2 linked regions of the Thalassoglobus sp. JC818 genome follow. The main gene of each other region encodes a partner of the protein of the gene in region 2 in a complex. Links are inferred from orthologs where the notes say so. Each region holds a gene or a part of one and is shown on either strand. Other genes may lie near its edges. The genes, in order: dnaB and dnaG.

Region 1 (4,662 bases), on a different replicon or contig from region 2:
GCTTGCAGGTCATCATTGCGGGGGCAGGGGGGGCTGCTCATTTGCCGGGGATGGTTGCTTCGCAGACCGTTCTTCCAGTGCTGGGTGTTCCGGTGAAGAGTCGCGCGTTGAACGGGCTTGACTCGCTCCTTTCCATCGTCCAAATGCCGGGAGGGGTTCCAGTTGGTACTCTCGCGATTGGTGATGCTGGCAGCAAGAACGCTGCGTTGTTGGCCGTTCGAATTCTCGCAACGACACGTCCGGAACTTCGCGAGAAGCTTCACGCCTTTCAATCCGAACAGACTCAAAAAGTGCTGGAGAACTCAGAGCTATGTTGAAGGAGATTTCCCCCGGATCTGTGCTCGGTGTCCTTGGCAGTGGTCAGTTGGGACGCATGTTTGCGATCGAGGCACGCAGGCTGGGATATCGCGTGCATGTCTTTTCTCCGGAAGAAAACACACCAGCTGGAGCGGTTGCTGATACTGAATGGTGTGCTGAGTACGAGGACTTCGATGTCCTCGACGAATTTGCGAAGAGCGTTGATGTCGTCACGCTGGAGTTTGAGAATGTCTCAACTGAGGCATTGAATCGGCTTGAACGCAGCGTGCCTGTTCGGCCCGGTCCGCAAGTCCTGGAAGTTGCTCAAAACCGGCTCGAAGAAAAAACGCAGATGCAGAAGTTCGGCCTCGCAACGGCTCCCTTCAAACGCATCGACTCGCTCGAAGAATTGCAAAGCTCTCTGACCGCATTCGGTGGACAGGGAATTCTGAAAACTGCCAGCTGGGGTTACGACGGAAAAGGTCAGAAGTTCGCGAAGTCGAATGATGATCTGGAAGCCATCTGGTCCACCTTTGAGGGGCAGCCCGCGATCCTGGAAGGTGTCGTTGACTTCACGCGCGAGCTCTCAGTGATTGGCGTGAGGGATTCCCGAGGGAACTTCATCAACTACTCGCCGATCGTTAATGACCACGCGAATCACATTCTCGACTTCTCCTCAGCTGCCCCTGAACTCGTCGATCAGAAACTCGTCGACGACGCAGGAGAAATCGTTCGCACGGTGATGGAATCACTCGATGCCACTGGCGTTCTGTGTGTGGAACTGTTCGAGACAAACGACGGGCAACTGCTCGTGAATGAAATCGCTCCACGGCCTCACAACTCTGGGCATCTCACGATCGATGCTCATCTCTGTTGTCAGTTCCAGCAACAGGTCCGTTCAATCTGCAATCTTCCACTTGGTTCGACAGCCCAGCGACAACCTGCCGCTATGGTTAATCTGTTGGGCGATCTGTGGCCAGACGGTGGACAGCCTGAGTGGTCGCAAGCGCTGGAGTATCCGAACCTCCGAGTGCATTTGTACGGGAAGGAAGATGCAAAACCGGGGCGCAAAATGGGGCACATGACCGCAGTGGATGCCACCATCGAGCAAGCTCGCAACACAGTCAAGCAGGCGCGCGAAGCACTTGCTTGATCGACTGAATGCGGAGAGGCTTTGAGAGCGGATTAAAAGTCCATGCCTTCCGGTAGTCCCATGGGGCTCTTGTCGCCGAATTTGAGCATCTCGCGAAGCCAGGTGAGCTCGACTGTTCCGATCGGACCATGACGGTTTTTGGCGATGATCAAGTCAGCTTCACCGGGGCGGTCTTCCGGATCGTAAGCTTCCGGTCGGTGCAGAAACATGACGATGTCCGCATCCTGTTCGATGGCACCACTTTCACGCAGGTCGGAGAGACGCGGCCGTTTATCTTCTCGCTGTTCGACTCCACGGTTCAACTGTGCCAGTGCGATCACGGGAATGTCGAGGTCTTTCGCAAGAAACTTCAGCCGCCGAGTGATCGAAGAAATCTGCTGCTCACGCGGCATGTTTTTGTCTTCGGTTTCAATCAGCTGAAGGTAATCGATGATGACGATGTCGAGCTGCGATCGACGTTTGAGTCGTCTTGCGATGGCAGCGATCTGTGACATCGTTCGACCGGCGGTGTCGTCGATGAAGATGTGCAGCTTTCGCATCTCATCCGCTGCTTCCATGAGCATACTCTGCTCGAACTCATCGAGTTCGCCTTGTCTCAGTTTGTGTCCACTCAGCTTGGCTTTGATGCAGAGCAAACGTTCGGCAAGCTCGATCTTGGATTGTTCCAGACTGAAGAGGAGTACACCCCGTTGTGCGTGAGACACCGCCATCGCGAAGTTACACACGAGCGCCGTTTTTCCCATACTCGGACGGGCTGCGAGGACGATCAATTCGGAAGGTTGGAACCCGCTCGTGTAGTCATCGAGACCATTGAATCCGGTGTGGAGCCCGCTGACGTTTCCTTCCTGGTCCATACGTTCGAAGATACGCTGGAATGTGGCGTCCAGAATATCGTCGATGGCGATCTTGTCGATGTTCTCCTGTTGCTCGGCAATTTCGAAGACTCGTTTCTCAGCCCGAGTCAGAATGTCTTCGATGTCGCCTGAACCATGATACGCTTCGCGGAGAGAATCCGTGCAGGCGTCGATCAAGCTTCGCTGCAACCACGTGTTGTGAACGATCTTCGCGTAATACTCTGCATGCGCAGCATGGGGGACCGAACCCATGACTTCATTGAGGTAGGCCGCTCCTCCGATTTCTTCGAAGTCGCCTCGCTTTTGAAGTTCGTGCGCAAGGGTCACGACATCAATGGCCCGCACACCCTTTTCGTACATGTCGTGAATGCACTTGAAGATTCGCCGGTGGGCGTCCGCGTAAAAGCAATGCGATTGAATGTGCTGGATGACTTCATCGAACGCTTCGCTGGAGAAGAGCAGACTTCCCAGCACGCTGCGTTCGGCGTCGAGGTCCTGAGGAGGGACTTTGCCAAGCAGATCGAGAGATGATCCGTTGTCAGATTTGGATTTCGCCATCACACCCTCCGTGATCGTGTTGCATTCTTTCGATCGCCTGCATCTCGAGAGCAGATTGCTCTTTTCTGTGCACTCGCTTGCACTGTTTCATAAATTAAAAGGCTGTGCTTGCTCGTGCGAGATCGTGCACACCAAATCAGAAAATGCTCTAACTGACTGCGATTCTTGCAGGCAGTCGAAAAAGGGAGATTATGTCGATCAGTCGTGGGGAGTTTACAGGCAAGAGCACTTCGCTCAAGGAAGTCTTTTGCAATTGATCCCGCGTACGCTGATTGAAAATTTCGCAGGCACCAAACAAAAACATCCCGCCAATGAAAGACGGGATGTTGTGAGTCAATGTTCAATATGCGGTGAGTCGTTTCTCGCGAAGCGAGAGGTCGCTCACGTCGTTGATTGAACTATTTGATCGAAGCAGTTGGAACCACCCAGACTTTCACTTCCGTGTTGATCTGTTTGTCGAGTTCGATCGGAATGGTGTACATCCCGAGGCCTTTGATCGGTCCGTCCATGCGGATGTGGCTGGCATCGACTGGATAGCCTGCGTTCTGCAGTGACTTCGCGATATCGGCAGCCACGATCGATCCGTAAAGCTGACCTTCTTCGGTGGCGTTCGCTTCCAGCGTGACGCTGTAGTCTTTGATTTTGTCAGCGATCGCTTTGGTCTGCTTACGACGAGCGACCATCAGCTCTTCTTGACGCTTGCGATGGCTTTCGACCATCTGCTTGTTCGCATCTGTCGCGACAGTTGCCAGTCCCATGGGGACGAGGTAGTTGCGAGCGTATCCGGGTTTAACACGGACAATCTGTCCCTGTTCGCCGAGATTGTCGACATCTTCTGCCAACAGAAGTTCGATGCCACCGTTGCGATCTTTGGAACGAATTCGCTGTCCACGTTTGCGCTTAACGACCATTACCTGTGTACTCCTCAATCCTCTCGTGTGACCGCTGATCGTAGTTGATTGTCACAACGTCTTGATTCTAAAGCGTCGCTGCTCACGACAAACTAAAATGGAACATCATCATCTGAGAATCCGGACCCTGACGAAGAGGAGTCGGAATCGTAGAACGAATCGACAGAACTGGATGAGGACTGGGAATCGTAGTTGGATGAGCCGCGACCTCCTCCTCCGCCGCCCCCACCAGGACCCGATCCTCCACCGCCGAGCATCGTCATGTTTTCACCGACGACTCGTAGTTTGGACCGTTTCTTACCTGATTCTTTGTCTTCCCAGGAGTCGAGTTGTAGTCGTCCCTCAATCAGGACAGAACGTCCTTTCCCGAGGTATTCTCCGGCGACTTCCGCCTGGCGTCCCCACAAGGTGACGTCAACGAAAGTTGTTTCTTCACGCTTCTGATTCTGCTGCTTATCGTACCAGGTGCGATTCACAGCCAGACCGATTTCAGCCACTGCTGTTCCGCCGGTTGTGTACTTCACCTGTGGATCACGTGTCAGATTTCCAACAAGAATCACTTTGTTGAAGCTGGCCATCGAATCCTCCTCATGTCTTCGAAATTGCAGGGTGCAGGTCTACGATGCACTCGCTTCTGCAGGTTCACCCTCGGCTTCTTCTCCCTGTTCCTCATGTGACGCAAATTGTTGAGTCAGCAGTTCGAACAGTTTCTCTTCGTGCTCGAGGATCAGGTGGCGAATCACAAGATCGCTCAGCTTGCAGATTCGGTTGAGTGTCTCAACCTGGCTGCCGTCCATCGTGAAGTATGTCAGCAGGTGCAGGCCTTTGCGGTGCCCATCGATCTCGTAAGCGAGCTTGCCTTCTTGCCAGGGAGAGATTGTCACAATCT
Region 2 (10,104 bases):
AGAGAGCGCCCATTTATCCAACTTGCCCACGCATCAATTTAAATGGTCCAATTCACACATTCGTTTGGTTACAATTTGTCGATGCCGAAGCTTTACTCCGTGCGGAAGAAGCTGAGTGCTCCCTCGGGGTCCAGCACCTGAAGAACTTCAGCCAACGGCTTCCCAGACTCCAACACCGATTGTGCCTCTTCCGACACTACACATCCTGATCAGAATCGCGTCGCCATCGTTAGTCTTCAAGGTCTCATTGAAACAAGATCGCTGAACAAACTCACACAACACTTGGGACAAAAACTCAAAGAAAAAAGCTACTCGACCCGTCAGAAAGTCTTCAATCACTTGCAGTGAGTGGATTGGGCGCGATTCAAGCGTAGACTGTGCTCACCTGACTCTTTTTGCATCCTCCATGACAATTCCGTTCGATCACAGGGAGATTGCTCTGATCGAATCAAGCCGGAATCGTAGTGTTAGAGGTCAGAAACTCTGTCGTCAACGAACGATGTGACTTTCAAGAATGTCCGGACACTGAATCGAGGCCAACTTGCGACAGGTTCATCCGGCTTTCAGTGCGTTTTGTGTGACGTACTTGCGGTAAGTAAACATCGTGTAGAGACTTGGGCGAGAGAATAGCGAGCGTGTGACGATTCCCCAGAATCCACGCTTGTGTTCATACTCGATATGTTCGTGGATCTCGGTTTGGTGATCGCTCAACTCCCGGAACGTGTGAGTGTGTTCCCACTTCTTTGCGGGGCCTTCTGTCTGAATGTCTGTGAATCCGTGTTCAGTCACGTCTTTATGAACAGCGGTCCAATGGAGCGGGAGTGGGCCGACCCAGAGCGTGAACTTGGATACCGATCCCTCCGCGAGTGGCTCAATCTCTTTCAATTGAACGATCGTTGGTGGAGGAGTCAGCCGTTTGAGTGCGCTCGTGTCATGATGAAACTCACGCACTGCGCTGAGCGGACTGTCAACGGTGAACTGGAAATCAAAAGTCGGCATTAGTGGAGACTCTTGCGAGTGGTAGCCATGATCATCTAAACGAGAATTGATGTCGCTACGGATCTCGAGTAGCAACGTCTGATGATAGAACGCCAGTGACAGCATTCAACTCAATGTAGATTGAACCTCCGCCGTCTCTTACCAAACGGAACAACTTCATCGGCATCGAGTTTGGTCGTTGAGAGCCACAGTACCATTGATCACGCAACTGAAGTCGAAAGCCTTCGACGAGAATGAAGAGAGCCGTAGCGAATTTGTCCGCCACGGCTCTTTAATCACTTGCGAGCTTCTTCGCGTCTCTGCTTGCCGACATCAAATGCTACTCATCTGCAATTAGCAATTTGACTTCTTGGCAGTAGTCCCGAATGGAGGTTATCCGCCGGTGGTCAATGCGAGTCGTTCCAGGAAACCGTGAAGCTGTTTTGACCGAGCGGGATGCTGCAGTTTCCTCACTGCTTTCGCTTCGATCTGTCGTACGCGTTCACGAGTCACTTTGAAAATTCGACCGACTTCTTCGAGTGTGTAGGTGTACCCGTCGCCCAAACCGTAGCGGAGTTTGATGATTTCACGTTCACGGTAGGTGAGCGTTTTCAAGACCTGATCGATCTGGTCTTTGAGCATCTCTTGTGCAGCGACACTAACTGGGCTGTGACCGTTTCGATCTTCAATGAATTCACCAAAGATGTTTTCTTCGCCTTCACCGACAGGCTTGTCGAGGCTGACTAGAGGCTTCGCCATTTTCAGGACTCTGCGAGCTTCTTCGACATCAACCTCAGCAGCTTGGGCGACTTCTTCAACGGTTGGTTCCCGGCCCAATTCCTGAACCAGTGATTTACTGATGCGTCGCAATCGCGACATCGTCTCAATCATGTGAACAGGGATTCGAATGGTCCGCGCCTGATCGGCAATTGCTCGCGTGATAGCTTGTCGAATCCACCATGTGGCGTAAGTTGAGAACTTGTAGCCGCGACGGTACTCATACTTGTCGACCGCTCGCATCAAGCCTGTGTTCCCTTCTTGAATCAGGTCGAGGAAGCTGAGCCCGCGGTTGCGGTACTTCTTCGCAATCGAGACCACCAACCGCAGGTTTCCGGCGGAAAGATCTCGCATCGCTCGATCGTAATCGGCATAGCGAGCGTTGATTTCCACGACGCGATCCGACAGGGATTGCGGTGTTTCGTGAGTGAGCCTCATCAGGTCCCGAAGTTCCTGCTGAAGGTTGGACCGAACTTCCTTGCGGGTCCGATCTCCGTCGAGACGCTGGATTTCTTTTTCGAGATTCCGCATCCGAAGCGCGATTTGTTCGAGCCGTTTGACGAGTGGCTGAAGTCGTTGCGTGCGGAGACTGACTTCCTCGAGAAGCGTCGCGACCTTTCGTCGGCTTTGCTCTAAACGAGAAGAGATGGACGATCTGACTGGTTGGGGAGTTGTTTCATCGAGCAGCTGAGAGAACGTTTCCTCGTTCTGCTGAACCAACCGATGAATGGTTTTCAGATTGTGCGGCAGACGCCCCAGCACCTGATCTTTGACGGTACACTCTGTCAAAGAAATCTTGATGGTGCGGTCGAAAGGAAGCTCACCCGATTCCACACGCAATAACGTCTCATAAGCTTCGACGGAAACGTAGTGACATTCCAACAGGGCGCGGCGGAAGCGTTTTCGAGTGAACTCGATTTTCTTCGCGAGATCAATTTCCTCCTGCCTCGTCAGCAGTGGAATTTCCCCCATCTGTGAGAGGTACATTCTCACTGGGTCGTCGATCATCCGTCCGCCACCGGTTTCGCCTTCAAGCCCGGTCACGTTAACCGTCTGCTTGCGTTGGGTTTTCACGGGCGTAGTGCGGCGAGTTGTCTTCTTCGTGCGGCGCGTCGATTTCGGAGGAGCAGCTGCCTTTTGAGGCTTCGTCTCATCACGGATTTCGAGCCCAAGGTCTTCCAGTGACAATAGCAAAGCATCGATTTTGTCCGGAGTGAGATCATCGTCCGGAAGATATTCGTTCACCTGTGAGAAGGTGAGATATCCCTGGACCTGTCCCAATTCGGTCAACTGGCGAAGGCTCTCGTCAATTCGATACATTAAGTTCTCCAATTCGTGGGCTGGTCCTGGTATTCACACGCCAGCTTTTCGAGTTGCTCGTTTCTGGTGAAACTCCGCAGCCTGACGAAGCAGCTGTTCGGTCGCTTCGTCCAGTCCGTTTCGCCCATCCTTGGACTCAGTTAATTGAACCGCCAGGTTCTGGTGGGTTTGCTCTGCATCTCGATCGAGGATGGCCCCAATCGAATCATGCAGTACTTGCGGAATTCCGCTTTCCGTGGAGTTCCCTTCCAGTTTGGCAGCGAGACCTTTCGCATTTGCCTGCTCATCCAGCCAAACGATTAAACTTTTCATCTGCTGGTTGGGCATTCGATTCAGTAAGCCAGAGAGAGTCAGTTGCCCACTTCCGGACTCCTGATGCTCGCTGGTGGATTGAACCTCTTCGAAACACATTTCCAGGACTCGCCTGAGAATCGGATTTCGAAGCTGTGATGTTTTGATGGTGTTGATGACGTTGGTGAGAAGTTGTGGTGCCGTGAAGATTACTTCTAGCAAGTCACATTCCACTCGATCGCTCTTTGACAATTCCCCGGCCAGAAGACGACGGACGTCGACATCTTCTGAAATCCGGTTTTCGTTGGAATTCTCCAAGCGAATCTTCCTTGGGCTGTTCGTTCTGACTTCTGCCAGCTGACGCCGAATCACTTCGTCCGGGACCTGTAGTCGCTGTGCAAGGTTTGCAATTAATAGCGGTTCTCGAACCGAAGTTGCCATTTGCGGAACACAAGCCAGAACTGACAGCATTTCGTCCAGCACGCGCTGTCTGGCGTCAATGGAGTTCAATCCGAACTTCGCTTTCGCCGCCCGAAATCGGTAATCCCAGGCTTCGGGAGCAGATTCTGCGATTTCCCGAAATGCTTGTGTCCCTTCACGTTCGAGGAAATCGGCAGGGTCCATCTGTTCAGGGAGTGTCAGAATGCGAAGGTCGACATCCTGCAACAGAAACTTCTCGACTGCCCGAATTGCCGCGTCCTGACCTGCCTGATCTCCATCGAAAACAAGAATGACTTTCCGTGCGAAACGTTTGATGGCACTGACGTGTTCGTCCGTCAGTGCGGTCCCCAGCGTCCCCACGACATTGGCGATTCCGAACTGATGGCAGGCAATGCAGTCTGTATAACCTTCGACAATGAATGCTTCGTTTGATTCTCGAATCGCTTCGCGTGCGTGATCGATCGCGAACAGGAGTCGACTCTTGTGGAAAACAGAACTTTCCGGACCGTTCCAGTATTTGGCGTCACTATTACTTCCGGGGAGGACACGTCCTCCAAACGAAACAGCCTGCCCTCTTTCGTTGTGAATTGGAAACATGACCCGATTGACGAAAAAATCGAACTGTCTGTTGTCACGCTCACCAATCAGACGAGCTTCGAGAAGCAAATTGAGCGGGAATTTTCCTTTCGCGCGATCAATGAGCCACTCCCAGTTGTCGGGATGAAATCCGAGTCGGAACTGCCTGACCATCTGGCCGGTCATTCCGCGTTGTTTCAAGTATTCACGAGCGGGCTGGGCTGCGGGTGATTCCATCAGGGTTTGATGAAACTGTTGCTCCGCCCATTGCAGCACTTCAAAGAGTCGTGCTCGATTTGTTTCCTGCTGCGGTGAATGCCCTGAGACGAATCTTGGGATCTCGAGATTCGCTCTTCGTGCCAAGATTTCCAATGCTTCAGGAAAGGTGACCTTTTCTCTTTCCATTACGAAAGTGAAGCAGTCGCCTCCCGTGTTGCAAGACCAGCACCGAAACGTTTGCCGTTCCGGATAAACTCGCATCGACGGATTGTGATCGTCGTGAAAAGGACACAGCCCAACGTGCTCACGTCCGCCCGAACGTGACTCAAGCCCGACACTTTCACCGATGAGTCCCACAATGTCGGTGTGGGAACGAACTTGCTCTCGGAATTCCTGAGGGGAAAGTGGAAGCACCGACAATCCTAATGCGATGTTCGAGGGGAATGCGCGATCGTTACGACCGCTCCATCTGGGGTAGTTGTTTCATCCGTGCAACGTTTTGACAAGTGGACAAACGTCCAAGGAAGATTCCGCCGGAAGCGTACTTGTCAACGAACGAAGTCTACACGCTATTCAAGGTCCGTCAAATTGAAGATTGGCAATCAGAAGAAGAACCGATCCCCGTAACCCTTTATTTAAAAAACATTTCAGACTTTTCGAAATCCGCACACCATCACCAACACGTCAGCACGACGCAACCCATCCGCACCTGCAAATCCCGAAATCTTTGCCGATCCTCAGATCCCCTGAAGACGAACTCGACACTTGGGAAATGAGACAAATCACGTTTTATGGAGACTGTTGCCGAAAAACGCCTTCGAAGAAGGGCCCAGCCAGAATTGCTGACACAAAACCGTCAGGCCCCCTATCGCCCCGTCCCAGCAGCGAAATCGACAAACGGACGCTCGCGTGATTGCCCATCACAACTTCATCCGCAGCCCATTTCTGGCTTTGGAGGTCAGAACGAGAATGCACGGAATGCCCGTTGACGAAGACTCGAAGCGTTCTCGGGGGAGAAGTAGTGTCCCCGAGAGGATTCGAACCTCTGGCCTTTGGCTCCGGAAACCAACGCTCTATCCAGCTGAGCTACGAGGACGTGCCCGAAATCTACGGGCTGGAACATCGGTTTTCAATATCCCAAAACTGACTTCGTGCTATTGAGCGGGCGAGCTCTAAGCGTGGTCGCTGCCGTCGGTGTGGTGAGGACGCTCAATCCAGACGGAGCAGTGAGCGTGATGCAAAACCGAGACAGAAACGCTTCCCAGCAGCATCCGATTCAACGTCGATTTCTCGTTCCCACCGAGAACAATCAGGTCGGCATTGAATTCATCGGCACGGTGAACGATATCGTTGGCAACGTTATGCCCGACCTCGACGACGCTGGTCACAGAGAGGGCATTCGGGGACAGCAACTCGATGAACTCCTTGTGCCGTTCCTTGTGGACAGCGATCGCTTCATCCATGAGTTCCTGGCCATCAACACCTCGCCCGAACGCTGATGCTCGAAAATCAGGGACGATTGAGACCAGTTGAATCTCCGACTTCGTATTCGATTGTCGCTCTGCAAATCGAATAATCGCCCGACTGGCCAGTCTCGACCCGTCGTCGGCAATCAGAATTCGATGACACTGTGTCGACTCGTAGTCCTCATTGTGCGGTCGAGCCAGCAGCATCGAAGAGTGAGCGTGTTTCGAAATCTTGTCGGAAACGCTTCCGAGAAAGAATCGGTCGACCGCATTGCGGCCATGTGAACCGATGACGCTGACATCAGGATGCGTTTCATCAATCTCTTTGAGAATCTCTTGAGCAGTATGCCCTTCGAGAACTTTAGTCTGCGCCGATTTGGCCCACGCACTTAGCCGACTGGCAGCATTCGCAACAAGAGTCTTTGTGTGTTCTCGACATTCAGTCACCGATTGCAGCACATCCGGCGGGAAGTCGAAGTCGATGGGTCGCAGATCAGAAGCTGGGCACACGCTAACGATTGAGAGATCCACCGATCCGGTTGGAAACAGCCCCATCATCAGTTGCTCTGCGTACTCGGCGTATCGCGAACCGTCTGTTGCGAAGAGAACTTTCATGGGGCGCACTTTCCACTGTGAATTCGATAACCGATGGACTCTCTTGCGAGTTGACGGAAGCTTGTCAGTTGACGACCAAAGTATTTCGCACATAGCGGTGACATTCAATACAGGCCATGGTCGCACCAATCCATTTCAGCGTCGCCTGGTCAAGATTCTCTTCTTGAGCAGCTTTGACCAACTCATCAGTCGTCCGCTGAAACTCATTGCTGAACTGTTTGTACATCGCATCGTTATGAGCCCGCCACTTCTCTGATCGACTCATTTTGTTGAGCGTTCGAGCTCCCGACTGCACAAGTTCCATGTCTTCGGTCGTCAATCCTTCGAGAACCTTGTTCGAGGCATCAAGCTTCGCCCGCATGAACTGCTTCAGATTGAGAACGGGTTTCGCGTTGTCATCTGCTTCGGCAGCCTTCGCGTCATCCTGAGCATGACCTGGCCGATGGAAGATGACGAAGCCTGTTCCGATACAAAGAGCACACGAAAAAAACAGAGTCAGAAAAGAACCGCGCATCGTAGATACCTCCTGAGGATTCTTATCGCCAATTCGAATTGTCAGCAGTGATGAAATGAAATCACTGTCGACACATTCGATGAGTCACTTGCAGTCGGTCGAGGCAACCTCGCTCTTCAACTCTCAGCAAGACTGCCTGTTCTCTTCTTCGTTGAGACTCAATTTTACACGCTACAGGTCGGGCCGGAAGCAACACACAGCATTCTAGCAAAACTGAGAATCCGGAGCACTTACGTGCCGTCATTCTGCTTCGGGCATTCTTACAATTGGCCAACCATCTTCTGACCATTTAAGAGGCAAGATTCCCAACCGCGGCCGCCCGTTGGCATCGCCGTCGTAATAGTGGAAGCTTAAGAACTGTTGCCCCTCACAGACCAGAACCTCTCCGTGCCCCGGTCCAATCATCGCCCCCTCAGTTGAAAGCACTTCCGTTCCACCTTTCAGACGTAAATCGACTCCGTCGCGATCGAAATACGGTCCCGTGATCTTCCGACTTCGCCCAACCCGAATCTCATAGGTACTGTTAACGCCGCGACAGCACCATCCCCAGTTCACGAAGAAATAGTAATAGCCATCGCGTTCGAATAGTCCGGCTGCCTCGATCTGCTCGTGAAATGCCAATGGAATCATTAAGTCATCATCCCCCATTCTCAATCCAGTTTCCGGGTCGAGCTGAATGAGATAGATGCCTCCCCAGAATGAACCGAGAGCCATCCACAGCGTGCCATCCGAAGCCTTCCAGATCGTCGGATCGATCGCGTTGAAGTTATCTCCAGGTCGACTCTGAATGACGATTCCTTCATCCCTCCACTCGGTTTCCCCAGCTTCTGTCGAAAGGTTTGAACACGAGGCCAACGCAATCGCACTGCTCTGCTTCCCGAACGACGACACGCTGTAGTAAACAAGAATGCGATCATCAAGGACAATCACATCCGGTGCCCAGAAGCGGCCATCGTGACCGGGAACAACATCCTCTACCCATTCTGGACTCTCTGAGAAAACAGAAGGCCCACGCTGAAACGTCTCACAATCAGTCGAATAGAAAGACCGAACTCCACGCCCGGTCCCAAAGCCCCACAGCACATCATCCTGAACAATGATCTTCGAAGGGTCATGCACAGAAAATGCTGGCGAGCCAGACTGTAAGCTGCCGAACGACTCCTCAATCCTCCCCTGACAACCACACTCTTCGCCATCACCTGTTGTCGTTTGACCGAACAGCCAATTCGCGTTTGACAGCACTAAGAATATCGCTGCCAACTTGCTCAATCGCCAAGACAACTTCGCCTCACTTGCCATCATTCGACCTCCAGAAATTGAACTGCACGCCCTGCTCTTTCTCAATCGTCTTCGATTCGCAATTGTAACCAGCCTGACGGCAACAACACGACCGTCGACAGCTTCGAAGTATCGAACAACCACCTTCAGCGCAATCGTTTCCGCAAGCCCGCGAGAAATCTCCACACCTTCGTCGACATCCCGCACCCTGACTTGCACTCAACGCAGTCTCGGGACATACTTCCGCAACTTGTCAGCAAGGCGAAAATGACGTGTCGATCGAGTACGTTCCCCAACTCAATAATGAATTCGACACGCCCGTCAAAACGCAAAACACCTGCACCACGAATCGCGTCAGAACGCCGAAAGTGCAGCAGGCAGACATGATCGGGGGCTGTAGCTCAATCGGTTAGAGCAGCGGACTCATAATCCGTTGGTTGTGGGTTCGAGTCCCGCCGGCCCTATTTTCTTCTTGTTCAGTTCTTCTCTGGCTTGCAACCGCGTCTCTCACTCTTGACGGTTCGCAGTTGATTCGCACCTCGCTTGTCCGTCCACAGCTTCTGCACTTTTGGCTGGGTGTTTGCGTGTCGCTTCTTCCTTCCGAAAGTTGAAATGCCATCGGAAAACTCTCCAGCGCGTTTTCTCTCTCAATGCATGTTATGATCGAACTCAAGACACAATCTTGATCGTGGCTGCAATTTGTCTCATCGCTCGCGAACACTTCACTTCCAACAAATCGATGAGAACAATCACTGAAGTGGAAATGAAAAGTTCCAGCGAAGCTCTGCCCGATCTCGGACGAATACCCGAAAGCGTTGAAGATGGCGATTGATCCCATTTGCGGAATGCATGTCGACGAGTCGACGGAGTTGAAGACGCTCGTCGATGGTGAAACACACTACTTCTGTAGTCAGCACTGCCTGCAAAAATTCATGTCGCAAGAGAGTTCGCCTCCTGAACTTCAAACTCTTGATTCCACTCAGGCTGAGAGTTGTTGCCACTCTGAAGCTGCTTCTGCAAAGACTCCTCAACCTGATTCAGGCAAGGATTGTTGCGGAGGGGGTGAACTGAACATCGTTGAGTTTGGAGGTCTTTCCAGCAACAAAGAAGCTGCCACGCACGATTGTTGTCACGGCGATGGGACGATGACAGCGAACGCGGAGAGCAAAGCGAAGTACATCTGCCCGATGTGTCCGGGCGTCGAGAGCGATGTTCCCAGCGACTGTCCGAAGTGTGGGATGTCTTTGGAGCGAACCCCCTCTTACCGTGCTGAACGCAAGACGATCTACACTTGCCCGATGCATCCGGAGATCGAACAGGAAGGCTCCGGCGACTGCCCAATCTGTGGCATGGATCTTGAACCGAAAACAGTCGTTCTCGATGACGACGACGATGATGCTGAACTGAACTCGATGACGCGACGGTTCTGGGTCGCTGTTGCTTTGACCCTCCCCATCATGGTCCTCGCCATGGGTGAGATGATTGGCATTCCGATTCATTCGTGGATCAGTGTGTCGACGTCGCACTGGCTGCAACTCATACTCGCGACCCCGGTCTTCTTCTGGTGTGGGTGGCCGTTTCTGGTTCGAGGAATCCGCTCTCTAAAAACCGCCAACCTGAACATGTTCA

The links.
Region 1: the proteins of dnaG (region 2) and dnaB are in contact, whole or in part, in a crystal structure (PDB 2R6A), measured with the Geobacillus stearothermophilus proteins. The link is inferred for Thalassoglobus sp. JC818 from one-to-one orthologs. Residues at the interface, in WP_049624496.1 of Geobacillus stearothermophilus: Lys456, Leu457, Leu458, Pro459, Ala460, Asn463, Ala464, Leu467, Leu535, Leu536, Ile537, Ala538, Gln544, Glu545, Asp548, Tyr549, His552; in WP_033016901.1 of Geobacillus stearothermophilus: Ser13, Glu15, Ala16, Gln18, Glu91, Leu92, Asp94, Ala95, Val96, Pro97, Thr98, Ala99, Ala100, Asn101, Tyr104, Tyr105, Ile108.

The regions. Positions count from the first base shown.
Region 1 is NZ_JBFEFI010000002.1:688,764-693,425, forward strand. The notes cover bases 673-3,534. They hold dnaB (replicative DNA helicase), read right to left. Parts: upstream 2,863-3,534; coding sequence 1,483-2,862; downstream 673-1,482. Other genes in these bases: AB1L42_RS07125 (5-(carboxyamino)imidazole ribonucleotide synthase), read left to right, coding at 673-1,450; rplI (50S ribosomal protein L9), read right to left, coding at 3,261-3,534. Also shown: purE (5-(carboxyamino)imidazole ribonucleotide mutase), read left to right, coding at 1-317; more of AB1L42_RS07125, read left to right, coding at 311-672; more of rplI, read right to left, coding at 3,535-3,773; ssb (single-stranded DNA-binding protein), read right to left, coding at 3,866-4,351; rpsF (30S ribosomal protein S6), read right to left, coding at 4,391-4,662. UniProt on the Escherichia coli protein: The main replicative DNA helicase, it participates in initiation and elongation during chromosome replication. Travels ahead of the DNA replisome, separating dsDNA into templates for DNA synthesis.
Region 2 is NZ_JBFEFI010000021.1:5,117-15,220, reverse strand. What follows is about bases 2,563-5,430. They hold dnaG (DNA primase), read right to left. Parts: upstream 5,017-5,430; coding sequence 3,109-5,016; downstream 2,563-3,108. Other genes in these bases: AB1L42_RS23520 (hypothetical protein), read right to left, coding at 5,392-5,430; rpoD (RNA polymerase sigma factor RpoD), read right to left, coding at 2,563-3,075. In the rest of the region: AB1L42_RS23535 (hypothetical protein), read right to left, coding at 553-999; more of rpoD, read right to left, coding at 1,372-2,562; more of AB1L42_RS23520, read right to left, coding at 5,431-5,577; AB1L42_RS23510 (universal stress protein), read right to left, coding at 5,775-6,683; AB1L42_RS23505 (hypothetical protein), read right to left, coding at 6,748-7,197; AB1L42_RS23500 (arabinan endo-1,5-alpha-L-arabinosidase), read right to left, coding at 7,438-8,694; AB1L42_RS23490 (heavy metal translocating P-type ATPase), read left to right, coding at 9,297-10,104. UniProt on the Escherichia coli protein: RNA polymerase that catalyzes the synthesis of short RNA molecules used as primers for DNA polymerase during DNA replication.